DNA from 4 places in the Proteus sp. Marseille-Q3619 genome. Region 2 is predicted to be linked to each of the others. Evidence: predicted binding sites of a transcription regulator. Region 2 holds the regulator's gene; each other region holds the start of a gene.

Region 1 (8,449 bases), 610 kb from region 2:
CCAATGCCGATAGGATAAACATCAACGGTGCTACCCTCTTTCGGGTAATAATAAAGACGCAATTCGGCAAGATTGATGACAATACCTTTATGTACCGTATCAGGCAAAATCATCTGCAATGGAATATTTAATGTTTTACCTGCATCAGGTAAAAGCGGATCAATACCAGGATTTGCTTCCATCATATTAAGCAATCCCACTTGATATTCAGACGCAATAGCTTCTAGTGAACGCTTATCATCCGGCACGATATACGAAACATTCTCGCCGATAATACGCTGACCATCAGTGGGTAACAGGTATTCTGTCGCATAAGATAAGTGGCTGTTCATCCCTAACAGCGATACTCCCAATAGGGTTAACCATTTATTCATCATTTATCCCGTGTGTTAGAAATAAAATAAACTGACTATTATGATGATAACATTATCATTGTTATGCCATTCATATAATAAGTCAGTTTAGAACATTAATGTGGGATTAGGTAACATTTATGCTACAGCGTATTCTGAAAAACGCTTAATCAGTGTCGTGACCATCGCATGCAAGCCTTGAGTTCGAGAAGGTGTTAAGTGGCTTTCTAGCGCTAGTGATGAAAAATACTGTTTTACATCTGTGGCTAATGCTTGTTCGAGCGTCTTCCCCTGAAATAAGATAATTACCAAGGCAACAAGGCCTTTGACAATACCTGCATCGCTATCACCAGCGAGAATGAGTTGCTTATTCTCATTAAGAGCAACAGCGATCCACACTTGACTTTGGCAACCCTCAATAAAATTAGCTGAAGTGCGTTGTTCATCTGTTAATGGTGGAAGGCGCTCGCCCAACTCCATCATATAGAGATAACGTTGTTCCCAATCCTGACAACGAGAGAAATTGCGTAATAATTTTGCTTCATCTGGCAAATTGGCCACTGCCATGAATAACCTCTTTTTTAATCTTTAACCTAATAACATTTCAACACGTAATAGCGCATTAACCAACGCATCGATATCATTTTTATTGGTATATAAACCAAGAGATGCACGACACATTGCAGGAACTTGGTAATAATCCATAATTGGCATTGCACAATGATGCCCTGTACGAATCGCAATACCATAATTATCAAGAAATGCCCCAACATCATAAGCATGGTGTTTACCTAAATTAAACGCTATCACACCTTGTCGAGAATCATTGCCATAAAGCGTTAAAGATTTTACTTTTTGCAACTGCTCTTGGGCATACTTCATTATACTATTTTCATACTCAGCAATATTATTCATACCTAACTGTGAAAGATAATCTAATGCAGCACCTAAGCCAATCATTCCCATTATATTAGGTGTTCCCGCTTCAAAGCGCCAAGGTGCATCTGCGTAGGTAATATCACCATTAATATGAACATGTTTTATCATTGCGCCACCGCCTTCCCAAGGCGGTAATTCATCCAGTATCGCTTTTTTACCATACAGCAAACCAATGCCAGTAGGTCCATAAAGTTTATGGCCGCTACAAACAAAAAAGTCACAATCAAGTTGTGAAACATTAATTGTTTGATGCATGGCACTTTGCGCCCCATCAACCAATATATGTAACTCCCCTCCTTGATCAATAGCATATTGGCGAGCATCACGAATAATTTGAGCGATAGGATTCACTGTGCCCAATACATTTGATTGGTGCGTAAGGCTGAATAATTTAGTTCGTTCGTCGATTAAGCGAGGTAATTGAGCTAAATCGAGCGTGCCGTCTTGTAATAGCGGTAACACACGAACATTAAAACCATACTGTTTTGCCAACATATACCAAGGAACAATATTTGCATGATGTTCCATTTCTGTGATGATGATATTGTCACCATCATTCAAAAATCGTTGGCTATAAACATTCGCAATTAAGTTAATGCCTTCGGTTGTTCCTTTAACAAAAACAATCTCGTCTTCGCTATTGGCACCTAAAAAATCACTGGCTTTTTTACGGACATTTTCAACTAAGGTTGTCGCATTTGCACTCAAGGTATGAATGCCGCGGTGAACCGCGGCATATTGTGTTAAGGCAAATTGTTTTTCATGTTCAATGACGCAAGCCGGTTTTTGAGCACTTGCGGCACTGTCGAGATAAACCAGAGGTTTTCCTTTCACTTGCTGTGAAAGAATTGGAAAATCATCTCGCGCTTTTTCAATGGAGTGCGTCATAATGCCCTATTTTATACCTCTAATAAGCGCTGATTAATTCTGTCTAATACATGCGCCTTGATCACACTATTTTCTAGCGATTCAGTTAATTCAGCCGCAAATGCATGGATGATCATTTTACGGGCGTTACTTAAAGAAATACCGCGTGAACGCAAATAAAATAGTTGCTCATCATCAATTCGCCCCACAGTGGCTCCATGACTACATTTCACATCATCAGCATAGATTTCAAGCTGTGGTTTAGTATCGATTTGCGCTTTCTCACCCAGCAACAGATTATTATTAGTCATTTGACCATCTGTTTTTAAGGCTTGAGGTGTCACCGTGATCATACCGTTAAATACAGCTTTCCCCGCATCCATCGCAATACTTTTATGCAGTTGACGACTCTGGCAATTTTTCTCACTATGAACCAGCCATGTACGGGTGTCCGCTATTTCGCCTGCTTTAGGTAATACAACGCTATTCATTGAAAGCTCTGTATTTTCACCTTTTAGTGCCGAACTCGTGTGATGACGACTAAGTTTAGCGCCTAATAAGAAAGCATAACTATTGACACGAGCATCACGACCTATTGTCAGATCGTTATGAGCAAAATGCTGACTTACGCCATTCTCAAAACTTAATTTGATATGGTTAAAAAAGGCATTATCACCAATCGCTGCGGTTAATCTTGCCCCTGTAAAATGACGGTTTTCGTTGTCACTGCTAATATAGTGCTCTACCACTTGCATCTGAGTATTTGCACCAACATCAAGGTGAAAACGATAATTTGCACTATTTACCTCTGCGCTTTGATCACCTTGAGTAATATTGAGGATATAAAGTGGTTTATCCGCAATAACACCCGTTTTCAGGGTAATCAACAAAGGATGTGGCGCTAAGCTTTCAACTAAATGCAGGAAAATTTCACCATTTACCGCTTTAGGTAATTCACTTTGATTATCAAGTAACGTCACTTGATAAGGACCAAAATCTTTACTGCTTTCTGTCGGTGAGAATGAGCCATTCACCATTACAATACGATAGCAATCAAAAGATAAAGCTTGTTTAGCTATTAAGCTTTGCACATCAAAAGGCGGCAATTGTTGATAACTTTGGCTTAACGTTTCTTCTAATGGCGTATAGTGCCAATCTTCATGACGATAAGCGGGAAAGCCTATTTTTTCAACTTGTAACCAGTGATTACGTGCATTCAGATTTTCGTCACCTTTACGTTGATGATATAACGTTGAAAACGTTTTTAATGCTTGTTGATTACGCAGTTCAACTTGGCGCTGTTTTTCACGCTTTTCATTGAGGGTCAATAAGCCAGCCATAACCTTGTTCCTCCAATTTTTGCGCCAATGAAAAATCACCAGATTTAATGATTTTTCCCTGATAAAGCACATGTACAAAATCAGGTTTAATATAGTCAAGAATGCGTTGGTAATGTGTTACAACAATAAAAGCACGTTTACCATCACGTAAGCTATTAACACCATTAGAAACGATTTTTAATGCGTCGATATCAAGTCCTGAGTCTGTTTCATCTAAAATACATAATTCAGGCTCTAACGCAGCCATTTGCAAAATATCGTTACGTTTTTTTTCACCACCAGAAAATCCCACGTTAACTGAGCGTGTTAACAAATCTTGTGGCATATCTAGCAATTTAATTTTATCTTCAATAAAATCTTCAAAATCAAAGCGATCTAATGGCTCTTGACCACGATATTCTCTCACTGCATTTACAGAAGATTGTAAGAAAAATTGATTGCTGACACCGGGTATTTCAACAGGATATTGAAATGCCATAAAGATGCCTTCACCTGCGCGATCTTCTGGTTCTAATTCCAATAAATCTTTATTTTTAAAGGTGATTGAACCTTCATCGACTTCATATTCATCACGACCAGCAAGTGTTGCTGATAAGGTACTTTTACCCGAGCCATTTGGCCCCATAATCGCGTGAACTTCACCTGCACGAACCTGCAAATCTAATCCTTTTAGGATCTCGTTGCCTTCAACACTGACATGTAAATTTTTAATCTCTAACATAATATATGCCTTCGGTATCTTTATACTCAGAATTTGGTTAATAGTTAACCGACGCTATGTTCTAAGCTGATTGCTAATAATTTTTGTGCTTCCACAGCAAATTCCAGCGGTAATTCTGAGAACACATCTTTACAAAACCCGTTTACAATCATTGAGATTGCATCATCTTCGCTTAATCCACGCTGACGACAATAGAACAACTGATCCTCACCAATACGTGACGTTGTCGCTTCGTGTTCAAGCTGTGCTGAGTTGTTCATTACTTCAACATAAGGGAAAGTATGCGCACCGCACTGCGTACCAATTAACATGGAATCACATTGGGTAAAGTTACGGGCATTTTGCGCACTAGGGAGTACTTTTACGAGTCCACGGTAACTGTTTTGGCTTTTACCTGCAGAAATACCTTTAGAGATAATGGTTGATTTGGTATTTTTGCCGATATGGATCATCTTAGTGCCCGTATCTGCTTGTTGATTGCCATTGGTTAAGGCAACAGAGAAAAATTCAGCGCTTGAATTATCCCCTTTTAAAATCACACTTGGATATTTCCATGTGATCGCAGAACCGGTTTCTGATTGCGTCCATGACATTTTGGCGTTTTCGCCTTCGCAAATAGCACGTTTAGTCACAAAATTAAGAATGCCGCCTTCACTATCGCCACCAGAGAACCAGTTTTGCACAGTAGAGTATTTTACTTCGGCATCTTTATGGATAATAACTTCAACCACAGCGGCATGAAGCTGATAGCTATCACGAACAGGTGCTGAACAACCTTCGATATAACTGACGTAACTACCTTCATCAGCAACCAAAATAGTTCGTTCAAATTGACCTGTTTGAGCCGCATTAATACGAAAATAAGTCGATAATTCCATTGGGCAACGAACCCCTTTTGGAATATAGACAAAAGTACCATCAGATGCGACCGCAGCGTTTAATGCAGCAAAGTAGTTATCATGGCTTGATACAACGGTGCCTAAATATTGGCGCACTAAATCAGGATATTCTTGAATAGCTTCGCTAAATGAACAGAAAATAATGCCATGTTCAGCAAGCTCTTCACGATATGTTGTTGAAACGGAAACAGAATCAAAAATAGCATCAACAGCAACGGCTTGCCCTTCTCTTACAGGTACACCGAGTTGGTTAAAAGCATCTTCAACTTCTTTGGTTAAATAATCTTGCGTGGCTTGTTTATCACTCATAACAGCTTCATTCGAGCCACCAGCACAACTGCCATTAGCACAACATGAACTACAAGATGGCGCTGAATAATAGCTATAATCTTGATAATTAAGCGATGGATAATCTGCTTTTAGCCAATGAGGCTCTTCCATTTCTAACCAATGGCGATAAGCATCTAAACGAAATTCCAGCATCCACTCTGGTTCGTTTCTTTTTGCCGATATTGCACGTACAACCGCTTCGTTTAATCCTTTTTCTAAGGTATCGGTTGAGATATCGGTATAAAAACCTTCTTTATAGTGGTGATCGCTTAGCCATCCCTGAACTTCATCACCAATTTCAACATTGCTCTGAGACATAATCTGACTTCACTATGTTATACCCCGAAGCTCTCACCACATCCGCAGACGTTTTGAGCTTTAGGATTATTAAATTTAAACATTTGATTAAGTCCTTCACGAACATAATCAACAACCAACCCATCGATAAATGGCATTGCTTTTAATGAGACAAAGAGTTTTGCTCCATTATGTTCATAAACAAGATCATCATCATTTGGGGCAGTAGCGAGTTCAATAACATAACCATACCCTGTACAACCAGAGGGTTTAATACTTAAGGAAAGCCCTTGTTTTTCTGGGTTTTTCTCAACTAAATGGCAGATATGCTTTGCTGCATTATCCGTTAATACAATGCCTTGCCAAGCTGTGTCATTAAGAGAAAAAGTTTCAACGTTGTTTGTCATTTCTGACCTCATTTCGAAAGGAGATTGATATCTTTCCTGACACTAATGGTAATGATAACCCTTATCACTTCAACCATGTCTTTTGAAAGGATATTCTATAAATGTGTATTTTTTGTTCTATTTTTGGGGTTACCTTGTTAACAATTAATGTTAACGCAATGTAATATAACACTTTTCTGCTCTTTCATTACAAAAAATAAAACTTTTAATTTTTCTTATATTTCGCACAATACGCACATAAGTTGCAATACAAATACACTTTATATGTTATCACTGAAATTTAGAGAAAAAAGCATAAAAATGTATTTTTACATTACAGCCTATTAGCTCTGTTTACATTCACTTTTATGCTTATTATGAAGGATAAGATAGCACCACTTATGCGATGACCTCTTATTGGATTGTGTGCTCTTTGAACTTATTTACTGATAGTGATGGTTTGAATATATTTGTTTGTACATTCAAGGATTTGACTGTTTTTTTGTTTGTTCGATTGGCTATTGAAGTTGCTAATCAATTGTAGTTGCCATACTCGGTTCGTTTTAAGATCAGCCGCTAAAACACCTTCATAGCTCACATTCTCTTTTGCGTATTTCCCTTCAAAAAAGACATGTCGGCTTTCCACATTTGGGATAGTTAATGGTTTTATCAATGTGGATATTTCATTCATACCATCTATTACCGCAATATTATCAACTATGCCTTGTGCTCCCGCATCCACATCGTAACTCATTGCATCAATCATTTTAAAATAAACCAGACGAACTTCTGTCAAATCACAAATAGGCTCTGATTTATAAACCATCATTTCTGTTGTGACGTCCTGAATATTATCTGGTAATGATTTAAAATAATTTTCAGTATCTTCTCTGCTCATTGTAAATGAAGTGGGATAAGCCATATTAAAGCCAGAAACAGTTTGTACTGGAATATTACTTATATCATTACTCGTTTCAGAGGTAGAATTATTATCGCATCCGCTGATAAATAAACCTGCAATTAATAATACTGTAGTGTTGAATTTATAAATAGTTAACATTATTGATCGTCTTATCTTTTATTATGAAGATAATGATTATCATTAAAAATAAAATCTAAATAAAGAAATAATTCTATTTTCTCTCTCTATTTTTATTCTTTTTGACATTATCTATAAACATAAAAAAACGCACAAAGCGAGTATTTCACTTTGTGCATATGTCTTTTTTATTCTTTAAGAAATAACAGATGTTGTTAATCTAGAAATACACACTTGACGACCTTCATCATCAAATATTTCTATTGACCAAACTTGGTGTGAGCGCCCTAAATGAATAGGTTTGCATACACCTCTTACCTTACCGTCTCTAGCAGAACGAATGTGGTTAGCGTTAATTTCTAAACCCACAATTTTCTGTTCGCCTTCAGTACAAAGATAACCCGCAACAGAGCCCAATGTTTCAGCTAAAACAACAGAAGCACCACCATGCAAAAGCCCCAAAGGCTGCTTAGTACGATGATCAACCGGCATTGTTCCTTCAAGATAATCATCACCAAGGCAGGTCAATTCAATACCTAGATGACTCATCATATTATTTTGCCCAATATGATTAAGATGCTCAAGTGTCGTTTCACGTTTCCATATCATGGCATAATCTCCAAAAGTGCCTGTAGTGGGTGTTTTAGCTCAATATTATCAATACGTTTCACTTGACTACGACAAGAGTAACCGGTGCTTAAACAACGCATTGTTGGTAACGTTTTTAATGCATTACCCCATGAGAGTTGATAAATGCCCAACGAGTTTTCATAATTATTTAGTTCATGTCCATAAGTACCTGCCATTCCACAACATCCAGTGCTCACAAATTCGAGTTGCTGCCCATAACGTTGGAAAATAACCTGCCACTGTTTCATACTTTGTGGTAGTGCCGTCACTTCTGTACAGTGCCCAAAAAGATACCATTTTTCAGCATCATCGCGAACTGCTATTGGCTCAGATACCAATTTACTTAGCCATTCATGAACAAGTTGAACATTAAAATCCCCACGTTTATCACCCAGTATTTCACGATATTCATCACGATAACAAAGCACTAATGCAGGATCGACTCCCACCATAGGGATACCTAATTTTGCAACACGATTAAGCATGGTTGAGGTTTTTTGCGCCGTTTTACTAAATTGCTGTAAAAAACCTTTAATATGCTGTGCTTTACCGTTAGGTGAGAATGGCAATAAAACAGGCTTAAATCCAATTTTTTCAATCAGTTTGATAAAATCAGCGACGACTTTCGCATCGTAATAACTGGTGAAA
Region 2 (8,449 bases):
GAAAGTATGAATTATCAAGATATGGCGCAAGATGTGCTCGCATTGCTTGACAGTTTAACTATCTCAAAAGCCATTATTATTGGGCACTCAATGGGAGGCAAAATTGCGATGGCGATGACAGCATTAGCTCCCGAACGTATTGCAAATATTGTTGTGATTGATATGTCACCCGTTACTTATAACGTTCGCCGCCATGACAAAATTTTTGCAGCGCTTGAAGCCGTAACAGAAGCTAAAGTCACACGTCGTCAAGATGCTGTGGAAATCATGCGTCCTTTTATTAAAGAGGAAGGTGTGATCCAATTTTTACTCAAATCATTCAAAAATGGTGAGTGGCTATTTAATTTACCTGCAATAAAAAATGCTTATTCAGATATTATTGGCTGGCAAGAGGTGCCTGCTTGGCATCATCCTGTATTATTTATTCGTGGCGGTTTATCACCTTACATTTTAGATGAGTATCGTGAAAACATCGCTCGTCAATTTCCGCTCGCGACCGCCTTTGTTGTCGCAAATACAGGGCATTGGGTACATTCAGAAAAGCCAGATACCGTTATTAAGACTATTCGTCGTTTTTTAGAGAAAGCTTAGTTAATAAACTTAACAGCTTAAAATAACGTCACTGAAAAATGATAATTTAGTAGAATGTATAATTATTGTGCTTAAAAATAGCGTCTGTTGATAAAAAGACCAAATCACAATAAGTTAAACTCAGGAAGCAGTGGCGAGACATCACTATGTGGGGTATTATTGGGCGTTTCGCAATTGAGTCATTGGTATACGCCCTTTCACAGCAAAATTTATGGCAAAAGAACAAACTGATCGCACCACACTGGATTTGTTCGCAGATGAACGCAGACCTGGGCGACCTAAAACAAACCCGCTTTCTCGGGATGAACAGCTTAGAATTAATAAACGCAATCAATTAAGACGTGACAGAGTTAATGGTTTACGTCGAGTTGAGTTAAAATTAAATGAAGATGCTGTAAATGCTCTCAATGAGTTGGCGACAGAAAGAAACGTCAGTCGTAGTGAACTTATTGAAGAAATATTACTAGAGCAATTGGCGCAAAATAACGCCTTAAAAATGCATCAAAACAAGAATAGTTAGCAGATAAACCACACAAATTCGACAGAATTAGCCTGCTATTTTCGTCAAAATACGTTTTTAGTTTTCTATTATGAAAACACAATGCTTATCTTTCACTAGTAATTGTTCAAACACAGACAAATATACTCTAAATATTTTGAAGTGTAGCTAGGTGACAAGTGAATGAATCACTAGAAACATACAAGAAGTATGTGACTTGTGGAAATATACGTAGTCAATAACGCTACAATTTGAAATATAACGAATTTAGAATAAAAGAGGTTATCTCACTTTATGGCAATCATAGGAATATTCTTCGGCAGTGATACTGGCAACACTGAAAATATTGCCAAAATGCTTCAAGAAAGACTGGGCGCTGATAATGCCGAAGTTCATGATATTGCAAAATCCAGTCAAGAAGACATCGAAGCGTTCGATATTCTGTTACTAGGTATTCCTACTTGGTATTATGGTGAAGCACAATGTGATTGGGATGATTTTTTCCCAACACTAGAAGATATTGATTTCAATGGTAAGCTTGTTGCACTATTTGGTTGTGGTGACCAAGAAGACTATGCAGAATATTTCTGTGATGCAATGGGTACTATCCGCGATATTATTGAACCTCGTGGTGCAGTTATCGTAGGACATTGGCCAACCGAAGGTTATCATTTCGAAGCCTCTAAAGGGCTTGCAGATGATAATCATTTTATCGGTCTTGCGATTGATGAAGATCGTCAACCAGAATTAACCGAAGAGCGTGTTGACGCTTGGGTTGCTCAAATCAAAGAAGAAATGAGCCTAGACGAAATTTTGGGATAATATAAATACTCAATATTGAGAATGATAATTATTCAATGGTGTGCTAAGATAGTGTGATAGGTGGGGTGTTTATTTTTAAATATCATGCCTATAATCAATGAGGTTATTTATTCACCCGAGTATTAATGAATAAAGCCCATTTGTGAGCACAAAAATTAAATTCACCATTAGCAACAGGATTAAATCCGCATGACCGACAATAATAAAGCGTTAAAAAATGCTGGGTTAAAAGTTACACTTCCTCGCTTAAAGATCTTGGAAGTGCTCCAGGATCCTGAGTGCCATCATGTCAGTGCTGAAGATCTCTACAAAAAACTTATCGATATCGGTGAAGAGATTGGTCTGGCAACAGTGTATCGCGTCTTAAACCAATTTGATGATGCTGGTATTGTTACCCGACATAATTTTGAAGGTGGTAAATCAGTATTTGAATTAACTCAACAACACCATCATGACCATTTAATTTGTCTTGATTGTGGCAAAGTTATTGAGTTTACAGACGATGCAATTGAATTACGCCAAAGAAATATCGCTGAACGTCATGGTATCAAACTTTCCAATCATAGCCTTTATTTATATGGCCATTGTGCTGAAGGTAATTGTAAAGAAGATAGCCACGCACATGATGAGAAATAATTCATTCTGGATAATCTCTCAGTAAAAAAAAGGAACTGTGAACAGTTCCTTTTTTATTGGCTCCCGCTATGAACCTCAATATTATCGTGTAATGACGTCACCTTAAAGATAACATAAGCTATATCAATTCACTTCGTCACACTAATACTGTGTTTGATATGTTTTAAATGCACCACTATCGTAAAAGTAACAATAACTAACAGTGACCAAGAGCCCCACTTCCCTGCATGCACGGCAGACCAAGCACCAATTTGGTTTGGATATTGCCAAACACCGAAGAACGTACCAAAATTCTCAGCAAGCCAAATAAAGAAACCAATCAGAATAAAAGCAAGTAATAAGGGCATTTTTCGCTCTGTATCATAAGGCGTAAAATAAACCACACTACGAGCATAAAGACCTAAAATAAAGGCCGTTAAATACCAACGATAATCACCAATAAAATGATGAGAAAAGAAATTAATATAAATCGCAAGTGCAACCAATGTTGCCAGCCAATAAGGTGGATAATGTTCAATTCGTACCTTTAAAAAACGCCATGCTTGAATTAAATAACTCCCCACAGCCGAATACATAAAGCCTGTAAATAATGGGACTTCCCACAATTTCGTGTAAGCAAAATCAGGGTATTTCCATGAACCAATTGCCGCTGATGTTTTAAATAACTCCATCACAAAACCAACAATGTGGAAAAAACAAATCGCTTTTAATTCATCCCATGTTTCTAACTTTCCCCACACCATCCATAATTGAAAAGCGATAGCGAGAATAAGAAGCACATCATAACGAGGTATACCAAAAACACCGTTGCTTGGTGTTGCAAATAAAATAAAAAAGAAAAATCCTGCAAATAAACAAGAACGTGCCTCTTTCACACCAAAAAAGAGAAATTCAACAACAAATCGTTTTATACCTTTAAAGGGCTTCAATGGTGGTTCTAATAAAAAATCATCCAATCGCTTTAACATGTTTCTTCCTGAAAACTCGCATTATCGAACAGCCTTCAATGCAGAATAATAAATAAGGTGAGATAAAATGAATGGCAAGAAATTTGCCATAGAATAAAAAAACGTACAAGGATGAAAAGGACGAAAAAGAAAGGAATGAAAAAATAAAGGTATTTACCCCCACTACGATACCCACTCTGACTGCCTTTACTTAGGGTAAATACCTTACGCAAATTCTGCGAAATAACTGAAGCACAGGAGATAAACATAACCCACTCACATTTATCTCAGACGACATGACATGACGACTTTACTTCATTACTTTTACTACATTACTTTTACTACATACTGCGATTTTAAAACGACTCTTTACTTCGACTCTTCTACTTCTTACTACTGCAGCTGACAACTTCACTTTATTAACGAGGCTTATTTGTAAGGTTCTTCTTAATTAATGCATCTCTATCTTTCTACTACTTATTTTTACTTATCGTAATCGTATTTAGCTTTTTTAGTTTTATTCAGGATAAAGTGCAATTAATACACTTTATCCTTATGCTGATATTAGAAAATAGTGAATGGCATTATCACGTTAAACTTAACGTCTTTTTCATCTTGGAAGATATTACCAAAACCACCGTCATAACTTGGAATATCGGAGTGGTTATCGTAACGGGTATAATGAAGCTTAAAGAGAGTACCTTTAGCGCGACCTTCTTGAACCGTATACATAATATCCGCATTCCATGCACTTTCTCTGATACGCTGACCTTGGTCATAAACGGCTTTACCACTTGGTTTCGCATCCCATGCGTAAATATATGAAGTACCGACAGCCCAACCTGACAGATCCCAGTTTTTCAGATCATACATAACGCCAGCATAAAGTGCTTTTTCTCCATTGGCGTTAAAGTCAGAACGACCATCCCACCAAACATCAAGACGACCGTTAGAGGTTGCCCAGCCTGGAGTCATACGTTGTAAGAAATAACCTTGATTACCTTCAGCTTTAACCCACGTTCCTTCTACTTTGAAGTCAAATACATTGTAGGTATAACCAAAAGTCAGTGCTTGTAACCATGCCAACCCATCATAAACGTCATTAACACCACCGCCGGTAACTTTATCTTTAGCACCGTAGAATTGGTAAGACGTTCTTAATGCATTGTCAGCAATTGGAAAATCATAAGAAACTTTGCCAAAATACTGATCGATATAACCATCGGCCTGACCAAATGCAGCTTCTAACACTAGGCTGTTTTTAAAATCATATTTGGCGCCAAAAGAGTGAAGATAGCTGATATTAGTTTCTAGATCAGCTTTACGGAAGTTATACATATTCCGATACCATGGTGCTTTATATTCATCCGTCCACATATATGAGAAAGATAATTCACCGCTTTTATCGAAATCGAAAACTGCACCCGCTTCAGCACCGCGATAAGTCCCCGGTAAGAAGCTCCAATGTGGACGCAATAAGCTTTGGCCTTTAGGTTGAATATATCCACCTTGAGCCCAGAAATTGCCTAATTTGAATTTCGCAGCCGCTTTATAAACACTCATGCCACTGCGATCGCCAGTCCATTTTTCATCCCAGCGACTTTTTGCATCACTAAAACCGATTTCATTAGGTGCAGCTGGGCCACTGTTATTCAATTCAGCTGCGCCAAAAGCAGCTAAATCAATACCAATAAAATCACCAAGGTAGCCTGATGAGAAATCTAAATTAGCGTTGAAAGTAGAATGGTGTAAGTTAGCTTTGTATTTGCCGTAATCAGGGCTATTTGGTGTTAACTCTTTTCTATCACGGTCACGTTGCCAATAAAAAAGACCGCCTGTTAAGGTTGAGTCGTCAATAAACCCTTCAGCATGAGACATTTTTGCAGGTAGTGCAGTTACAAGCAATGCGCCCATAACGGCAAGTGCCACCCTGCCTGGTTTAGCATGTTGCATAACCATAGCATTGTTTCCTCTTTGACTTTGACTAAAAAAGAAATAAGCACAATGCCTATTTCCAAATATAAAACCCCAAGTGGGGAAAAAACCTAAATTAGGTTAGAAACAGCATATTTTTCGCGACGCGAATTATCAACCTAAAAAAAAGAATTTTTATCAAAATATGACAAAGGACACATAACCAAATGATCGTTTCATTTTCTTACTTTTATAATTATTGACTAAAAGTAATCATAATTAGTTGATTTAAATGTATTTTATAAAACAATCTTTAAATGATATGAAATTTCGTTTTTATAGAAAGGAATAATAAGCAGTACTTATAAATGATCTTTTTTAACAGTGTGAAATAGGCGGTATTAATCACACTTTTCTTATTACAGTTTTATTTAGCGTGATGGTATGAAAAAACAAAAGAATAAAGTGATAGTGAATAAACTATTTCAAATGAAATAAATGAAAAGTTATCACCTAAAAAAGAAAAAACGAAAGACTAATCAAATTAAGAATAGTAAATGTTTAATATCAATAGATGAAAAATCATCCAAACTAAGATGTAAAACAGATAAAAAAATGCTCGATAAATAATTACCGAGCATTTTATTCATTAAAGTACTAATGTGTCTTAAAATGCGTCAAATTAACCTTGCTGAGAAATCTTCGCCCAAGTGTCTCGTAAGCCCACAGTACGGTTAAACACAAGTTTATCCGCTGTTGAAAGCTTATCAGCACAGAAGTAGCCTTCACGCTCAAATTGATACGCTTTTTCGATAGCAGCATCTTTTAAGCTACGTTCAACAAAACCTTCACGAATAACTAATGATTCAGGGTTAATTGTTGATAAGAAATCATCTTCTGCTGCTGGGTTTGGTACGCTAAATAGACGGTCATAAAGACGGATTTCAGCAGGAATAGCATGTGGAATGCTTACCCAGTGAATAACGCCTTTTACTTTACGCCCATCAGCAGGATCTTTATTTAGAGTCGCTGCATCATAAGTACAGTAAATGGTCGTAATTTCGCCTTGATCGTCTTTTTCGACACGTTCTGCTTTAATCACATAAGCATTACGTAGACGCACTTCCTTACCTAGCACCAGACGTTTATATTGACGGTTTGCTTCTTCTTTGAAGTCTGCGCGATCAATATAGATCTCACGGCTAAATGGTACTTCACGCGTACCCATTTCTGGTTTGTTTGGGTGATTTGGTGCAACAAGAATTTCTTCACCTTCTGGCATATTTTCAATCACTAAACGAACTGGATCGATAACCGCCATTGCGCGTGGTGCATTTTCGTTTAAGTCATCACGAATACAAGATTCCAAAGCTGCCATTTCGACGTTGTTTTCTTGTTTCGTCACACCAATACGTAGGCAGAATTCACGAATAGATTCTGCGGTATAACCACGACGACGTAAGCCTGAAATCGTTGGCATACGAGGATCATCCCAACCATTCACAATGTTTTCTGTCACAAGCTGATTCAGCTTACGTTTTGACATCACTGTATATTCAAGGTTAAGGCGTGAGAATTCATATTGACGAGGATGACAAGGGATAGTGATATTATCCAGCACCCAATCATATAAACGGCGGTTATCTTGGAATTCTAAAGTACATAAAGAATGTGTGATATTTTCCAGTGCATCAGAGATACAGTGGGTAAAATCATACATTGGATAAATGCACCATTTATTTCCAGTTTGGTGGTGTTCAGCAAATTTAATACGATAAAGAACAGGATCACGCATAACAATAAAAGGTGATGCCATATCAATTTTCGCACGTAAACACGCTTTACCTTCTTCAAAGCCACCCGCACGCATTTTTTCAAACAGCGCTAAGTTTTCTTCTACGCTACGTGAGCGATAAGGGCTGTTTTTACCTGGCTCTTTTAATGTACCGCGGTATTCACGAATTTCTTCAGCACTTAACTCATCAACATAAGCTAAGCCTTTATTAATCAGCTCAATCGCATATTGATAAAGTTGATCAAAATAATCTGAGGAGTAATGAATGCTACCTTCCCATTGGAAACCTAACCACTGAACATCTTTTTGAATTGAGTTGATGTACTCAATATCTTCTTTTACTGGATTGGTATCATCAAAACGTAGATTACATTTTCCCTGATAATCTTTAGCAATACCAAAATTCAGGCAAATTGATTTCGCATGGCCGATATGAAGATAGCCATTAGGTTCAGGTGGGAAACGCGTTTGAACGCTATCATGTTTCCCGGTAGCCAGATCTTCGTCAATAATTTGACGAATAAAGTTCGTTGGGCGGGCATCTGCCTCATTCATGGTCATTTTTTCCTCAAAGCAAAACGCATAATTAACCCACTATAATCCAATAAGCAGGTTTCATAAATACCTTAGCTAAATACACCCCTGAGATATTTATCAAAATAGAGATAAAAAAACGGGAAGTTCGAAAGACTCCCCGTTTTATCGTCTTATTTAACCATCTCTTTATAGAGGATTAAATATCTATATAGAATTTATTTTAACACTTTGTAGATAACCGTTTTATTTCCGACCACAACACCGGCAACTTGTTCAGTAATCTTATCAAAATCATCGATATTGCTGACAATAACAGGGCTTATCATCGATTTGGCATTAGCGTTCAGATATTCAAGATCTAATTCTAAGATAGGTTGACCAACTTTAACGTCTGCACCTTCTTCAACTAAACGCTTGAAGCCTTTACCACCTAATGCAACGGTATCAATTCCCATATGCACAATGATTTCCACACCATTGTCAGTCTCAATACAAAATGCATGGTTTGTATCAAAAATCTTAACAACAGTACCTGTCGCAGGCGCCATCACGATATTAGAGGTTGGTTTGATTGCTACGCCATCGCCAACAACACCACTAGAGAACGCTTCATCAGGCACATCTTTTAATGCCACCACTTCACCATCAAAAGGTGCAATCATTTCAAGTAACACTTTTGCATTGGCATTAGCTTGTTTTACGGGTGCT
Region 3 (8,449 bases), 3.0 Mb from region 2:
GTATCGGTATGCTTTATCCATTTATTAAAAGTGACCAAGATCGTGACTTAATGATGAATACTGTTGCCCCTGTATGGGATGGTAACGAAACATGGTTAGTCCTAGGTGGAGCTTCATTATTTGGTGCCTTCCCATTAGCTTACTCGGTTATTCTTGATGCCTTGGCAATGCCTTTAACCTTAATGCTTGTCGCATTAATTTTCCGTGGTGTCGCTTTTGAATTTCGTTTTAAAGCAGATGACAGTCATAAAGGCTTTTGGGATAAAGCATTTATCTTTGGCTCTATCTTAGCCACCTTTATGCAAGGTGTTGTCGTGGGTAGCGTTGTTCAAGGTTTGCCGGTTGTTAATCGCACCTTTGCGGGTAGCTATTTTGACTGGTTATCCCCTTTTGCACTCTTTTGTGGATTTGGATTAGTTATCGCCTATTCATTATTAGGATGTGGCTGGCTGATTATGAAAACCGAAGGTCATTTACAACAGAGTCTATATAAGGTCGCTAAACCTCTCACACTCATTATGCTTGCAGTCATTGCAGCCGTCAGTGCATGGACACCATTAGCGCAACCTGCAATTGCTGAACGTTGGTTCACATTACCAAATCTGTTCTTCTTTTTACCTGTTCCTCTTTTAGTGTTGTACAGCACTTGGTTAATTTTACGCTCAGTGAAAAAACAAGGACATTACCTTCCTTTCTTTGGTGCGCTAGCTTTAATTTTCTTAGGCTTTGCAGGATTAGGGATAAGCATTTGGCCTAACATTATTCCACCTGCAATTAGTTTTGTAGAAGCATCTGCACCACCAGAAAGTCAAGGATTTATGCTAGTTGGCGCATTGTTTATTATTCCAATTATTCTCGTTTACACATTCTGGAGTTATTACGTTTTCAGAGGAAAAACAAATTATGAAGAAGGTTATCACTGATCCACAAATACAAAGTAAACCCTCATTATTAAAAAAATGGGGATGGTTGATTACAATTTGGTTTTGTAGTGTTTTAGCCTTATTTGCTGTGTCTTCCCTCTTCCGTTTTTTAATGACGTTAGCCGGAATGAAAGTCAAGTAAAGGCAAAGTACATACAGCAATATAATTAACTAGCGCCGAATACGGTAAGCTATAAAATAGAAATGAAGTAAATAAAGAGCTGAAGTTATCTTCAGCTCTTTTATCTTTATTTAAGATCGTGGGTTACCGTTTAATGTCATTAAAACTTAACCTATTCTTATTAGATTGCTCTTTTAACAGCTAATTTCATATAAATAATTTTTTTATAAAAGAAAATACAAAAACAAATATTTTTATTCTTCCATGATTAACTAAATTTAAATCAAACTCCTTGATAAAATCATTTTAAATACATCATTTTTGATTAACAATAAGAGATAAAATCTTTTTTATGCATGTATTACGATAAATAAAAATATAAATAATCCTATAAAAAGCCTTCTTCTCTAGAAATAAGATAGAATGAATGTTGAATTAGGCTTCCAAAGTAATTATGATATCGCCGCCTAGAGGATCCATATCTGTATTATTCTATAGAGACACGCTAAATGTGTCATTCAGGTATGCTCATATGATTAACTCAAGAATTAAATCCACACCCTATTAAAAGTGTGGATATGGATAATGTCTGTTCAAAATACATATTTTGATAATTTAGATTTATCTTAATTGCTAAGAAAGATCTCTTACACTAGGCTTACGTATTGTTGCTACTAAATTAAGGATGAAGTCATGAATTGGTATTTGGAAGTCATTAAAAATAATTACGCTAACTTTTCAGGCCGTGCTCGCAGAAAAGAATATTGGATGTTTACTCTAGTAAATACCATTATTATTGCTGTTCTATACGCTATTTTAATTTCATCAGTAGATATGAATACAGGTGAAATGAGTTCACTGGGTTCAATTGCAGGCATTATTATAGGTATTTATTCTTTAGCTATCATCGTGCCTAGCCTTGCAGTGACTATTCGTCGTTTCCACGATCAAGATAAATCAGGTTGGATGTTCTTACTTGCATTTATTCCTGCTGTTGGTGGATTAATTGTTTTTGTCTTTATGTGCCTTGAAGGTACTAAAGGTGACAACAGATTTGGTCCAGATCCAAAAGCTTAATCTAGTACTGAATTAATATGACAATACAGTGAGTATACCTTTATTAAGTTTACTCACTGTATTAATTGATTTTCCTACCTTTGTTACAACCATCTGAAAATATTCCTTCGTTAAAAAAAGAACACCAATTCACCTCCCTCCGTATTGTAATTTAGTATTTTTATTTATCTCTGACTTTTTAATTAATGCCTTAGAGTTATTACATTAAGCTTATTGCATTGATTTTTAAGTTTTTTTCTTTATTGTTAATTTGAACCTAATCACTAGACATAAGTAAAAAACACGCATTCCTTTACTAAATCAACGTTAATTTTGATAATGACTATCATTATTAATTGAAAATGATAATATCTACGCCAATAAAACAATTAAATGAGTCAGGTAAAAAAACGTGAGTAACAAAAAAACACCTCAAGAAAAGAGTATTTATAAACCAGCACCTCCTCGCCTAGTTCAAGTAAAGCGCATTACTGATGTTACACCGGGAATGCGTTGTATCACCTTTACGAGTGATGATTTAGATACTTACCCAACAGATACTGCGGGGGCACATTTAAAAATATTCTTACCTTTAGAAGGCCAAGTTAAACCAACAGTCCCAGGGTTTTCTGAAAAAGGCCCTAAATGGCCTGAAGGCGAACCAAGATCGATTGTACGTACTTATAGTGTTCGCGCTATTCGCCCTGAACAAAAAGAGTTAGATATTGAATTTGCAGTACATAACGATGCAGGCCCTGCTATTCATTTTGCGCTAAATGCTAAGCAAGGCGACTATATTGGGATCACTAATCCAGGTGGCCCTGAGCCTTTATTAGCACCAGCGTCACATTACTATATGGCAGCAGATCCAAGTTCATTACCTGCTTTAATGGCTTTAATTGAAGCCATGCAGCCTAATGTTGAAGGGAAAGTCGTTATACGAGTAGAAGACGAAACGCATCGCCAAGAAATTAAACGTCCTAGTGGCTTAGAGATAATCTGGTTAATTGGTTCTGTTGAAGAACAAACTCAAAACTTAATTAATGAATTTATGTCTTGGGAATTACCTGCTGAAAATGTGGCATTTTGGATTGCAGGTGAAGACAAAATTATTCGTGCATTAAGACGCCATATTCGTCGTGATAATGGTTACGATCGTAGCTTGATTTATGCCGTTCCTTATTGGCGTTTTGGTTATGACGAAGAAGGCTATCACGCTGAACGTCACCATGTTATGGATAACGAAGACGTAAGCTAAGCGATAAATTAAAGACTAAGCGTTGGCTGTACAGGCTGCATATTAACTCCCTTAATAATATGCAGCCTTTCTTATTATTCAAATATAATTAATGTATATTCTTCTTATCTTGTTGATAATTTCCATCATCATCTATATAGATAACAGTAATTACTTGGTTCATATCAGCTTGCTTTTGATATTGAATGTGCTGCTTTGCAAAAGGAGCAACCATAATGGCATTTGTTAAAAGCTCTTCTTTATCATCAAAATAAATCTTTGAAATTGTAAAGTAATAAGCTGTAGGATTATTTATTTCTAAATATTCGCCATTATGAGTTATCCCTATTTTTTTAAAAACGTCCTCGGTGGTTAACTTAAGTTGTGCTGGACGATAAAAAAGTTTAATTCGTGTTTGCAATGCTAATTGTAATGTACTGAGGTTTTCTTTATTTTCTGGTTTAGGTGCAATATCTAATACATTTAAATAAAAAATAGATTCTCTATCTTTGGGTAACCGGTTTTCTAATTGTTGTATTTTTAATTGTAATCCACCATTTGCAGTTATTTTTGCCATAGGTGGAATAACAATAAAAGGTGCTGTTGTCGTTTCTGGTGTGGACGCAATATTCCCTTCATCTACCCAACTCTGTATTAATGTCGGCTGTTCACTTCGATTAAAAACTTGCAACGATATTATCGATTTATTGGTAGAAAGTATTAAACGAGTGCGCTCAAGTACCACACTTGCATGAGTAAAATGTGTTATCAACGTGAATAATAGAATTAAAACACCTTTCATTTTCGCTTCCATTTTTTATGGCTTATTAATCGTAAGACATTACAAGTGTTGCCGCACTTGTCATTTTTCCTTGAGTTACTGAATTAATATTATAAGGATAATAATAAGCGCCCATATTTATCGAAAATGCAGAGGATATGGTGCCACCTTGATTAACACTAAAAATACTAGTCGCACTACCTTGTGTATTAATATTGTCAGATAAAATAAGCGGGCTTGCGGTGTTATCACTTTTTACGACACGGAACCCGACACCATTCGCACCTTGCGTTGTTGTGTTGGTTAATACGGTTTTATCCGTTGCCAATAAATTTTGGCTTGATAAAAACATATTAATATTACGTGATGCTTTTGAACCGCTCAAAAAATCTTGGCAAGTAAAGTTTAATGTAAAAGGGGTATATCCTGCTTTATCTACCGTTTTTGCATCTTTTACGCTAATTAACGGCAATGAAACAATTAAACCTGCATTAGAAAAATTACATGTTGTCATTACAGGATTATATGTAATTTGCATCGGCTGTAAGAAAATATCGTTTTGATCAACCGGCCACTGCCACGTTAATAAAAATTGAACTAATTTAGTGACAATAGTCAATAACCATTGAACAAGCCCCAAACTTGATGCATCAGAGGCTAAAATAACGGGTGTAACAATTGCTGTACTGCCACTGACTTCAGTGTAGTTGGTCGAAGGTTTACTACTTAATAACGTAAATTTCAATGTAAAGTTAGTATCTAAATCTGAAGCAGGATGTGTTCCCGCTGGAATATTCGTTACGTTATCTTTTTCTAATGACGTTAACGTAATAGAAACAAACTGCTTACCACCATTAAAACCAATTGTTCCCGTCCGTCCATCATTAAAAGGTGAGGCGATACCCACTGTATTAGGAAATAATAATCCTCTTGCTGTACATTTATATGTACCTGGAAATGTTGTTCTACTCGATTTTGTGATCGTTGTTGAAGTACTATTTAAATCCGCAGATAAATCAAAATTAACGTTGGGTGCAGTAATAGTGCTATCGGGTTTACAGTTAGCGATTGCCTGATGGCTTATTGTTCCTAATAGCATTAAAAATATAAAGGCAGATGATTTCATAAGACTTTCCTTTATCGACAGATATTACTATTTTTATCCATCGTATTAACTAAATGATTAATCACACACTCTGTTTTTCCTGCCTCATTTAATTTAATTGAGACAGAAGAAGGTAACGCATCACTTTTTAAATAAAGTACACTCGATTGCCCAACATAACCGATACTCTGTTTCTTATTATTTAAAACTTCAGTACCAAAAGGTAAGCTTTCATCATTTTCTAAAGAAGCTCTGATAATGAACGTTTTACGCTGATCCGTGGTTAATGTGAGATGATTAACAGCACCTAAATAAGGCGTAACATGCGTTATATTTCCTAAAACTTCTGCATTCGATGGGTATTCTGTATTTGTTAATATATAAGTATTCGTTCGATAAGGGATCGTATTCGCGACTAAAACAACACCTTGATTATTGGTTAATGTCGATTTATTCCCATTAACCATCATATTATTCGCCATAGGCGCTTCAATAATAGTATAAGTTTTTCCAGTATCCCCAGAAAATGCAATATGACTAGGTATAGCAACAATAGTTCCTCGGGTTCCCAGTCCACCTTGACGATAATTATTTGCTTCAGTATAAGAGGCAGATAAAGTGCTATAAGGATGGCGATAGCTCACATTAGCACCGACTAAATTATTCCCACCCGTCTGATTAGAGCCTGTTAAGGTATAATTAACCAAGTCATCTTTACCTGCTGTTCCGCTCATACTCAATGTAGATTGCTGATAGCGTGAATCAGTGGCATAAACCGAAGTATTAATATTTGCTCTTTTATCAAAGAATGAAATGGGCACACTGACATTTAAATAATAACGAGTTTCTTCTTTATTATCGTAATTTCTTAATTTTGATACCGAAAGATTATAAGCAATATCTTTATAGTTATTTGAGTAACCTAGTTGATACTCTCGATTACTCTCATCAGTATTCCAATAATTTCGATGCGTTCCTGAAAGGAAAATAACACCTCGCTGGCCGCCTAAATATTGATTAAGGTTTATGGTAAACGTATTTTTTGCTCTAGAGCCGCGTAGTGCATCAAATGTTGTGAGATCCAAATCAGATGCAGCATTATTATTTCCCTGCTGTTGAGCAAGATCATTTTGATAATCTTTCCAAGCTTGGTAATTATCATGAGAGTAAATTGAGTCCACAAAGCTATAATAATCACGGGTAGAGTAACGATAAGCCGCCAGTGTTAAATTAGTTAGTGTGGCATCCATATATTTGCTATATGCAAGACGAAAACTTTGCCCTGTTTTTTTGCCTGTTTGTAGATCTGCACTTGCATGAGTTATATCGGCTGAAATCGCCCCAAATTTGAAATTCCAACCGCTACCAATCAATGCCGAATAATAGTCTTCACTGGCAATTCCCCCTGCATAAAGCGTAACAAGGTTATTGACACCATAATGGAATTCACCTTGTGCAAATTTAGGTCGATAATCAGTATTATTAATACGTGACTCCCCCACCATCACGTTATAGCGATATACACCTTCTTTTAGCATATCGGGAACGGCTGAAAATGGCACAGTAAATGACTCTCTTCTGCCATCCGCTTCTTGAACCACCACTAACAGATCACCACCACCAGCTGTTGGCTGAATATCACGAAAAGAAAATTCACCAGGGGGCACATTTTCCTGAAAAACTAAGTTTTCGTTTTGATAAACACTCACTAATGCGTTTGTTTGTGCAACACCACGAATAATAGGTGCAAACCCTTGACTTGAATTAGGTAGCATTCCCATTTCGGTCGCCAATGAAGCGCCTCTAAATGAAATACTGGTAAAGAGTGCGGCTGGTGTATAAAAATCACCTATCGTTAATCCTGCTGTTATCTGGCTTAATGCTTTATAGATATAGCGAGTATTATTTTTCCATTGGCTTTTACCATGAGAATAATAAGTATAGTTAGACTCGTCTCTAAACTGCCATGCCCCTAAGTTAATTCCTGAATTAATATTGGCAAAAAAGCTCTCGTTATTACTTTTATTTCCTTTTTTTTCTTTGTAATTATAGTAATTTAAGTTGTAAGACAAAATCAGAGCTGAAATACCCTGTTCCCAATAACTGGGATCAACATATCCCACTTCTGATTGTTTAACAGAAATCTGAGGTGCTGTGATATCCAGCCTTAATCTATTAATATCTAATGTTGAAGCAACTCCCGTCGCCAATTCATTGGATAAAATTGTTTTTTGCTGTGCTATTTTTTGCTTTGCCGACAAAGATAAATTTAAACCTAGCTTATTCACATCATCCGACTCAAAACTAATCCCCGCATTATTCCCTAGCACATTGACTTCAAATTGCCCTTTCCACACCTGATTGACATACACATCAACAAGTTGCTTTCCTTCAGGTACTTTATCATCAATATAAAATCGTGAAATATCGCCATGCTTTGATTTTCCAACTAATAAAGATGTGTCAAATCCCTCTGCATACAGATTTTGAGTATAATTTTGTATTCCTAAAAAAATAAGAACCGAGAGGTATTTTGAATTATTCACGATGTTATCTCTATTAGAGTTTAATATTCTGTGATTTATAGACACCAAAATCATCAACATAAATAACAACAGCGGAATTACTTTTTAATTTATTAATTAAAGGTAACTCACGAGAAGATAACGGCGGGATCATCTCAGAATCGACAAGCGTAACACGGGGTGTCTCTTGTGTAGAAATCGAGGCTATCGTGAAATGATACTGTGAGTTATTTTTAACTAAAACTTTATCACCATTTAATTGATAAGTTATTTTCTCATTAACAAGTTCTGGCTTATCAGTTAAATCTTTAGGACGATAAAAAACTTTAATTCTTGTTTTCATCGCTAATTGCAAATAGCTTTTTCCTTTTAATGCTTCGGCATTTTCTGGAATGTCGAGAATATTTAAATAGTATACTTGTTCAACATTTCCTGATAATTTTTCATTAGAATTTTTTATTCTTAATGTTTGTCCTTGCCTACCTGCTATTTTTACAATTGGTGGGTATAAATAAAAAGGAGAGTTTGCATCTTCAGGTGTGGAGTTTATATCACCATCATCTATCCAACTTTGCACGAGTGAAGCTAAATCACCATTGTTGGTTAATTGAAGATTAACACTATCGGTTCCTTCATAATAAATAACCCGTGTACCATTAATAATAATATTAGCAAATACACTCGTTGGTAACATCAATGCC
Region 4 (8,449 bases), 1.3 Mb from region 2:
TTTCCCGTATCATGGCCCTTTCGGTGATGAAATGACACAAGCCATGGATGTATTATCTGCATCAATCAACCAAGAGCCTGGCTTTATTTGGAAGATTTGGACTGAAAATAAAGAAACACAAAAAGCGGGAGGTATTTATCTTTTTGATTCAAAAGAAAACGCTCAAGCTTATTTAGATAAACACAGTGCTCGATTAAAATCTTTTGGTATTCCAGAAGTACGTGGTGATATTTTTTCAGTAAATCAGGCGTTAAGCTTAAAAAATCAAGCCTCTTTTTTGGCTAAGTAGCGACAAGCACAAGTGTTATATCTCACTTGTGCCTATCTATTTTCTGCAATTACTCTACTTTGGTGGGCAATAACAACCCAAAAATAGCAGAATCAGACACTTCATCCCCCACAATCCAACGCTGTTTAAGATACCCTTCTTGTTCAAAACCTAATTTCGCTAACAACGCAGCTGATGCTTTATTATCTGGGTGGATATCCGCTTCTAAACGGCGAACAGATAGATGTGTATAGAGATACTCAATAAACGCCACCATAGCTTCTTTCATCATGCCTTTTCCTTGATAAATTGTATCAAGGCAATACCCTATTTCGCCACGTCGTGAATTAGGATAATGGTTAAAGAAAACACACATTCCCATTAATGTATGTGTTGCCTTATCAATTACCGCTAAGCGCAGATACTCTTTTCTTTCCATATGAGTGATATCTTGAATAATATCTTCCTGTGCTTCTTGCCGTGATTGCCAAGGGAGATGGCTCCAGTAGCGCGTCACTTCAGGTGAACTCATGATCTTAAACCAATCTTCAGCATCCCCCATTTCAAAGGGACGCAATATCAATCTTTCTGTTTCGACCCGAATATCAGCGTAACGCATCTCTACTTTTCCTTATGTGTTTTTGGAGCCACAAAAGCAATACAAACTGGCTCAGTAATGGCATCTGGTTCAGCACGGAACATTATCTCTTGAGTATCGGCTATTTTTAAACTCGGCCAGTGCTTTAATCCTTCATCAAAATGTGCTTTTTCACAGTAATAACCAACTTCACTTACCAATACGACACCTTTTTCTTCTAATTGTTGAAGTGTAATATGCCGATTATAAATGTTAGGAGGTTGCACATTCTCTTCTAACACCCAAGGCTGTGAAGATAATGGTCTATCTTTACCATAAAAAGTTACCCATTCATGCATATATTCACCTCCCACATACGCAAGTGGCGTGTGATAATGTTGATGCCAAGCTTGTTCAACATCTTGCACAAAGGTTTTTACACCAATAAATTTTTGTCCTGCATTACGTACATTAGCGGCTTGAACGACTGTATAACCAGAAACAACCAACATACCAAAAACACCTAAACCATACAGTGCGCCACGTAATGAACGTTTAGGCATTACACTAATTGAGCCCACAAAAAGTGCAGTCGCAATCGACATAAAGGGTTGTAACCACTCGCTGATACGCCCCCCTTCATGAAAACTAAACCAGATAAAAATAATCGTTAATGGAAACAGAAAAATAAAATTGAGTAATTGGCTATCTTTAGAAGCAGACCAACTTACACGTCCACCATAAAAACGTAAAATTCCCCACATTAAAACCACAGGATAAAAAACGGTCAGCGCCGCGCGCGTTGTACGTAAATTAAAACGGTTTTCAATTTGTGAATCGACCCACTTAAACGCTGCAAAGTCGGTTTGCCATAACCAAATAAAATTCGGAATAACAAAAGCAAACCAAATAGCTAATGCTAAATAGAAATAAGGAGAACAATAGCTTGCTCGGACTTTAGGTACAAAAAGGCTTGATAAAAACACAGAACCAATAAAAGCTAATGATGAATACTTCCCCATTGTGGCAATTCCCATAGCGATAGCGAAACCAATCCAATACTTTTGATTATCATTAATCGCACAAAGGAAAAAATAGAACGCCCATGCCCAACAACCAACTAGAATATAGTTATCGTTATAAGGGATAATATCAAAGTTGATAACGCCAGATAAATTAAGCGCCAACATAGCAAACCAAGCTAGGTTAGTATTTTGTGTCAACTTGTAGGCTAAGTTCCAAACGCCTAGTAGCCCAACAGCAATGACAATAAAGTGGATAAAATACCAATAAAAGCTAAAATCGATACCGCCGTAAATAGCGGGTGTCATTATAAAACCCACAAACCAAGGATTTTTGGGGGAGCCCCACCCTCCGTTAGTGCCCCAATTGACAGCCTCAACGGCATCATAAGGCACAGTAGGGTCAAAGAGATAACTCACTAAGATCCAAAGAGTCGCATAACCAATAACCCACCAATATACTGGTTTACGTAATTGTGCAGATGATAATGTCATAATAAATAGAAATTTAAGTTAATTAATTTAATTTAGTCGTTAATTGACGTCACAACACAGTAAAGTATAGTGAAATGAACCGCACATTGTACGTGAGCAAAAATTAAATTGTCTTAAATTTGCGCTTTTATTGAAATTTTGTTTCTGATAGATTGCGCAACCAAGAAGATCACTATCGAGTTACCATTATGAATATGATTAAAAGAAAGCCCGCAGCTAAAGCACGTAAGAAATCGCGTGAAGAGCTGAACGCGGAAGGACGTGAACGTAAACGTCAAAAGAAACACCGTGGCAATCCTGCCGGTAACCGTCAGCAGGAAGCGGAAAATAAACAGCAAGCGAACAATACAGCGCCGAAAGATCCACGTATTGGTAGCAAAAAACCGATCCCTCTGATTGTGGGCGATGCACCAAAAGTTGCGAAGAAAAAACCTGCGCCAGTTAAAGTAGAGCCCGTTCGTTTAACGCCTGAGCAAGAGTTAGACCTATTAGAAAACGATGCACGCTTAGATGAATTACTGTCTCGTCTTGAAAACGGTGAAAAACTCAACGCAGAAGAGCAGGCTTATACTGAGAAAACCCTTGATCGCATTGATGAATTAATGGTTGAGCTAGGTATTGAGTTTGAAGATGATGACGATGAAGAAAAAACTGAAGACATCATGCAATTATTGAAAGGTAAATAATCAAAAGGCTAATCATTTTCCTTGATTACCTTACATCTAACGGATATCAATAACTTATTGATATCCGTTATTTTTTATAGCTCGCTCTCTCTTTTACTTTTCATTAATACTCATTATTAACAATAGATTAAATAACCCTCTCAAGCTCAGATAACTCCATCTATTCCTCTCTTGTTATCCCTGATATCCTATTTTTCTATCTTTAATATACGAGTGATAAAAAATATGGATAACAGACAGCAGTACTTAGATATCGCAGCCGGGCAAGGAGAAAAAGTGCCCTCTCGTATAGTGGCCTTCCCTGCACAGCCACTAAACTATGCGCTTATTGAACAACGCTTAGAAGAACAGACCGATTACACTGATGGTGAGATAAATTATCTAAGTGAAAATATTGACGATGGTTTTTTCTATCGCTGCCAACATGGTGATGACGAGTTACATTTTTTTGTCTGTCTTTACCCTCGTGATAAAGATTACGAAATACGTCCAATGTATTCGACTGATGAACTTACACCACAACTACTCGCGCATGCGAATTCGACAACTCAAGACTTATTATTAGAAACACTTTTTACTGAAACTTTGCATCCTTTAGCAAGCTATCGCCATCAACTGAATTTTCTTAATATCATCGCACCTGAAATGGTCTTAGCATTAGATGAATCAGCGGCAGGTAAAGCATTAACACCTGAGTGGATACGCTTTCAATTAGAAACGCCCGATCTCTATCCTGAAGTAGAAAGCTTATATGTTATTCATGCTGTCTATGACACAGAAAATGATCCACCAACTATGTTTTGGTTCCATACGCATGGATTAGCGCGTTGCGGCTTAACAGAAGTCGATTTAGTTATTCCAAGTATGCTTGAATCTTACTATGGTATTCCTGATCTCTTCCGCTGCTTTGTTAACAACAGTATTAATCATCGCCAAATTGAATTTGGTGAACCGATGCTGTGTGGTCAAACATCATCAGGTTTGGAGTATCTTGTCGCATTACCTTTTGAAGAAGGTATTCGTCATATTAATCAATCAACACCTCTTGGTAGCCTTAGACCTTTAGAAGAGATGCGTTATGACACTGAAGGCGCACCAAATGGCGTTTTCTTGGGTGATTTGGCTGATCGTGATGAATATCATCAACACCCTTCTTCTATGCTATTTAGAACCAATGAAGAAAATCCTGTTTTAGAAACCTTCTTTAAAGGTTATGAAGAGCAACAAGCGATGATGCTACTGCGTAGCAATGAAGAAACCTATGAGATGTCTGAAAAAGCCAAGCGACGCTGGGAATACTTCGTTTCTATGTTTGATAACTACAATCAACCGCCTGTTGAGAAAAAAAGTGGTTTTCTCTCCAAATTATTAGGAAAAGACAAACCCGAAGAGACTGAAAACCCGTGGCAGTTTATGATCAAGTTCGGCATTCCTTATGGTGAAGAGGAAGAGCTAGAGCATATGTGGTTTGTGCCACAGTCTCGTGATGGAGACACCGTTTATGCAAAATTACTCAACGTGCCATTTTATGTTGAGGATATGCAAGAAGGTGAAATCTATCCTATCAACACCGCATTAATAACTGATTGGGTCGTTTCATACGAAGACGATAGTTATACCCCGAACAATATTTACCAACTTTTTAGCCACCAGCAAACTCACTAATTAGCGGGTATTTACAATAACAACGCGAGCTTTTCATTTAAAAAACGATGAAGAGCTCGCCATGCTAATCGCCTTAAAATCTGCTGTCATATTGTGACCCGTTAATATCATTAATTAATTGTTATTTTATTGCTACATTGACATTTCAACTCTTCACATTCTGTTTTTTGTCTAGTAACAGATAAGGTAAACAGTCTATTTTCATCTCAATATCTTTTCTCTGGTTGATTTAAATCAAGTGCAGATATGCATAGACTAGGCTAAATTATACCCAATAAGGATAATTATAATTCTCATTAGCATTAAAAATATTTATTATAATTAACCTTAATATTATTATGTTAATTCTCATACACATTAATAATTATCAGTATCATTATTCTTTGTATCAATATTCGTGGAAGGACAATCATGTCTCTGATCCCAAATCACAGTTATAAAATCTTGAGCTACTCACCTCAGATTAGCCCTGCATACAGACAGAAATTATTATCTTTAGGTATGTTACCTGGCGCTGTGTTTAACGTTATTCGTATCGCACCACTGGGTGATCCTATTCAAATAGAAACGCACCGAGTATCCCTAATTTTGAGAAAAAAAGATCTCGCACTCATTAATCTTAGCGAAGTGGTTCATAACGAAAAATAATCGTTATTTCTCATTCAACCAGGCAAGACAACTATTGGCATCACTATTATGACTCCTCTCACTATAGGCCTTATCGGTAATCCCAATGCTGGTAAAACAACACTCTTTAATCAGTTAACAGGCTCTCGCCAGCGTGTGGGTAACTGGGCGGGTGTAACGGTCGAACGCAAAGTTGGTCGTTTCACAACTGCAAATCATAAAATTGAGCTCGTCGATTTACCCGGCACTTACTCTTTAACGACAATCTCAGAACAGACATCGCTTGATGAGCAAATTGCCTGCCATTTCATTTTAAGTAATGAAGCAGACATGCTGATTAACGTGGTTGATGCATCAAATCTTGAGCGTAACCTCTATTTGACATTGCAACTACTTGAGCTTGGTATTCCGTGCATCGTGGCATTAAATATGCTCGACATTGCAGAACACCAAGATATGCAAATTGATATCAAGGCACTTTCAGAGCAACTGGGTTGCCCTGTTATTCCAATGGTTTCAACCAAAGCATCGGGAATTGATAAGCTCAAAGAAGCCATTGATACCTTCCCTGCTGAAAAGAAAAAACCACAAGAATTACTGACGTCTTATCCGATATGGTTACTTAATGAAGTCGAGGCACTTGCTGAAAAAATTAATCACGATGAGTTTAATTTACAGCAACGTCGTTGGATGGCATTACAGTGTTTAGAAGGGGATATCTATACCCATCAACGCGCCCAAATCACGACAGAAGATATCAAAACGATCCGTCAACGCATTCAGGACGAGCATAACAATGAACCTGAATTAGTCATTGCAGATGCCCGTTATCAAAATATTGAGCGTATCTGTCATACCGTGATTAATATGGAAGCCATTAAGCCGAATATTCTGACGCAAAATATCGATAAAGTGATATTAAACCGTTGGTTAGGTGTTCCTATCTTCCTGTTTGTTATGTATTTAATGTTCGTTCTAGCAATTAACATTGGTGGTGCTTTACAGCCTGCTTTTGAAGGTGGCTCTGAAGCTATCTTTATCCATGGTATTCAATGGATTGGTGCAACCTTTAACTTCCCTGAATGGCTGACCATTTTCCTTGCTCAAGGTATCGGTGGTGGTATCAATACCGTTCTGCCATTAGTGCCACAAATCGGGATGATGTACCTGTTCTTATCTATTCTTGAAGATTCAGGTTATATGGCGCGAGCTGCTTTTGTGATGGATAGATTGATGCAGGCTCTGGGTTTACCTGGTAAATCATTTGTACCACTTATTGTCGGTTTTGGCTGTAACGTACCTTCCATTATGGGTGCGCGTACACTAGATGCACCAAGAGAACGTCTGATCACCGTATTGATGGCACCGTTTATGTCTTGTGGTGCGCGTTTAGCTATTTTTGCTGTGTTTGCTGCTGCTTTCTTTGGTAAAAATGGCGCAAGTGTTGTTTTCTCACTTTATCTTCTGGGTATTGTGGTTGCTATCCTCACAGGCTTACTGCTAAAACACACCATTATGCGTGGTGAAGCCTCACCTTTCGTGATGGAGCTGCCGGTTTATCACGTTCCTCACCTAAAAACGTTACTGATGCAAACATGGCAACGTCTAAAAGGCTTCGTGGTACGTGCAGGTAAAGTCATTATTATTGCCAGTATGTTTATTGGTGCGCTAAACAGCTTTACCTTCTCAGGTAAACCTGCGGATAACATCAATGATTCAGCGCTAGCTTCTGTCAGTAAAGTGATCACACCATTACTGCAACCTATTGGTGTTCACAACGATAACTGGCAAGCAACGGTTGGTTTAGTCACTGGTGCAATGGCAAAAGAAGTGGTAGTAGGAACATTAAATACCCTCTATACCGCAGAAAGTATTGTTAATGAGCCTTTTGATCCTGAAGAATTCGACCTGTGGGGCGAAATTGGTGACGCCTTTGGTGAAACATGGGATAGCTTAAAAGAAACCTTCACGCTAGCTGCGCTTTCTAACCCAATTGAAGCCAGTAAAGGTGATGGCGAAATGGATACAGGCACCATGGGCACCATGGGCGCTAAATTTGGTTCAGGCATTGCGGCATACAGCTACTTAATCTTTGTTTTACTGTATGTACCTTGCGTTTCAGTCATGGGTGCTATTGCCCGTGAAACAAGCCGTGGTTGGATGACTTTCTCTATTCTTTGGGGATTAAATATTGCTTACTCATTGGCAGCCCTGTTCTATCAAGTGGCAACCTTCAGTGAACATCCACAAAGCAGTGGCATAACGATTGCTGCTGTGGTTATCTTCAACTTAATTTTATTTATCTTGTTGCGTAATGCGCGTAGTCGCCTAACAATTAACTTAAGCAATAAACCTTCATTGTCTAAACAATGTTGTTCAAAAGGTAGTTGTCACTAAGTGACAAAGGAAAAGTAAGATGGCAAGTCTGATAGAAGTACGTGATTGTATCGCCCTTAATGGTCGAGCCGATGCCCGTCTTATCAGCCATCAACTCAATATGCCTGAACCTTTGGTGCAAGCAATGTTAGAGCGGCTCACATTGATGGGTAAGCTTGAAGAGGTGGGTGTAGAAGATTGTCTTACGGGCAGTTGTAAAAGTTGTCCTGAAGCCACCGCATGTCAGACAAAGCTTTATCAATTACGCTAACTATTTGTTAAATATCGCTTAAACACAAAATCCCTTACCTTGGTAAGGGATTTTTTTATCTTATCGTTAATGATGACATTTTTTAAGCTCGAAAATATTCGTATTGAAGTCAGAGGTAAATTAGATACCGATGGTTTTATGGGGAAAAATAAACAAGCCAAAATAGGTTTTAGTAAAATTTCCACTCACTTCTTTATTCAGGCAGACAATAGCGAAGAAGAAATTGCTGAATTTATCGCCTTTATTGAGCGAACTTGTCCTGTCTTTGACACAATCAAAAATCCACCGATTTGTGAAACTTTATACAGTATTGAAAATGTAATGGCGTAAGAAAAATACGACTGCCCCCTATTTGGGGCAGTTATTGATAAATTGATTACTTAAGAGAACAAGCATTAATTAACGCTTGCGTAAATTCATCAGGGTGCGAAATAAACGGAGCATGTGCAGCATTACGGAAAA

The links. The regulator Fur, encoded in region 2, represses iron uptake genes when iron is present. The targets are predictions, from matches to a motif close to ATAATAATGAGAACNACTATCAA.
Region 1: a site for Fur is predicted at 6,199-6,221, ahead of sufA (Fe-S cluster assembly scaffold SufA). Genes of this name have one in related genera too.
Region 3: a site for Fur is predicted at 2,434-2,456, ahead of ACWPWK_RS01675 (siderophore-interacting protein). Genes of this name have one in related genera too.
Region 4: a site for Fur is predicted at 4,994-5,016, ahead of feoA (ferrous iron transporter A). Genes of this name have one in related genera too.

What each region holds. Positions count from the first base shown of each region.
Region 1 covers NZ_CBDIMP010000001.1:3,946,679-3,955,127, reverse strand. Annotated here, with positions in the region: gene ACWPWK_RS18515 (L,D-transpeptidase family protein) at 1-374, opposite strand, end outside; gene sufE (cysteine desulfuration protein SufE) at 492-920, opposite strand; gene sufS (cysteine desulfurase SufS) at 942-2,180, opposite strand; gene sufD (Fe-S cluster assembly protein SufD) at 2,192-3,499, opposite strand; gene sufC (Fe-S cluster assembly ATPase SufC) at 3,474-4,220, opposite strand; gene sufB (Fe-S cluster assembly protein SufB) at 4,265-5,767, opposite strand; gene sufA (Fe-S cluster assembly scaffold SufA) at 5,785-6,153, opposite strand; gene ACWPWK_RS18480 (hypothetical protein) at 6,572-7,192, opposite strand; gene menI (1,4-dihydroxy-2-naphthoyl-CoA hydrolase) at 7,367-7,780, opposite strand; gene ydiJ (D-2-hydroxyglutarate dehydrogenase YdiJ) at 7,777-8,449, opposite strand, start outside.
Region 2 covers NZ_CBDIMP010000001.1:3,331,839-3,340,287, reverse strand. Annotated here, with positions in the region: gene ybfF (esterase) at 1-591, shown strand, start outside; gene ybfE (LexA regulated protein) at 803-1,111, shown strand; gene fldA (flavodoxin FldA) at 1,385-1,912, shown strand; gene fur (ferric iron uptake transcriptional regulator) at 2,102-2,548, shown strand; gene ACWPWK_RS15365 (DUF817 domain-containing protein) at 2,677-3,516, opposite strand; gene chiP (chitoporin ChiP) at 4,060-5,454, opposite strand; gene glnS (glutamine--tRNA ligase) at 6,092-7,759, opposite strand; gene nagE (N-acetylglucosamine-specific PTS transporter subunit IIBC) at 7,957-8,449, opposite strand, start outside.
Region 3 covers NZ_CBDIMP010000001.1:362,827-371,275, forward strand. Annotated here, with positions in the region: gene cydB (cytochrome d ubiquinol oxidase subunit II) at 1-923, shown strand, start outside; gene ACWPWK_RS01665 (DUF2474 domain-containing protein) at 904-1,065, shown strand; gene ACWPWK_RS01670 (DUF805 domain-containing protein) at 1,738-2,121, shown strand; gene ACWPWK_RS01675 (siderophore-interacting protein) at 2,513-3,358, shown strand; gene ACWPWK_RS01680 (fimbrial biogenesis chaperone) at 3,447-4,139, opposite strand; gene ACWPWK_RS01685 (fimbrial protein) at 4,165-5,244, opposite strand; gene ACWPWK_RS01690 (fimbria/pilus outer membrane usher protein) at 5,256-7,769, opposite strand; gene ACWPWK_RS01695 (fimbrial biogenesis chaperone) at 7,783-8,449, opposite strand, start outside.
Region 4 covers NZ_CBDIMP010000001.1:1,993,330-2,001,778, forward strand. Annotated here, with positions in the region: gene ACWPWK_RS09125 (monooxygenase) at 1-289, shown strand, start outside; gene ACWPWK_RS09130 (GNAT family N-acetyltransferase) at 339-887, opposite strand; gene ACWPWK_RS09135 (glycosyltransferase family 39 protein) at 890-2,362, opposite strand; gene yihI (Der GTPase-activating protein YihI) at 2,551-3,048, shown strand; gene ACWPWK_RS09145 (DUF4026 domain-containing protein) at 3,274-4,713, shown strand; gene feoA (ferrous iron transporter A) at 5,125-5,361, shown strand; gene feoB (Fe(2+) transporter permease subunit FeoB) at 5,410-7,737, shown strand; gene ACWPWK_RS09160 (FeoC-like transcriptional regulator) at 7,757-7,987, shown strand; gene ACWPWK_RS09165 (OsmC family protein) at 8,057-8,317, shown strand; gene bioH (pimeloyl-ACP methyl ester esterase BioH) at 8,364-8,449, opposite strand, start outside.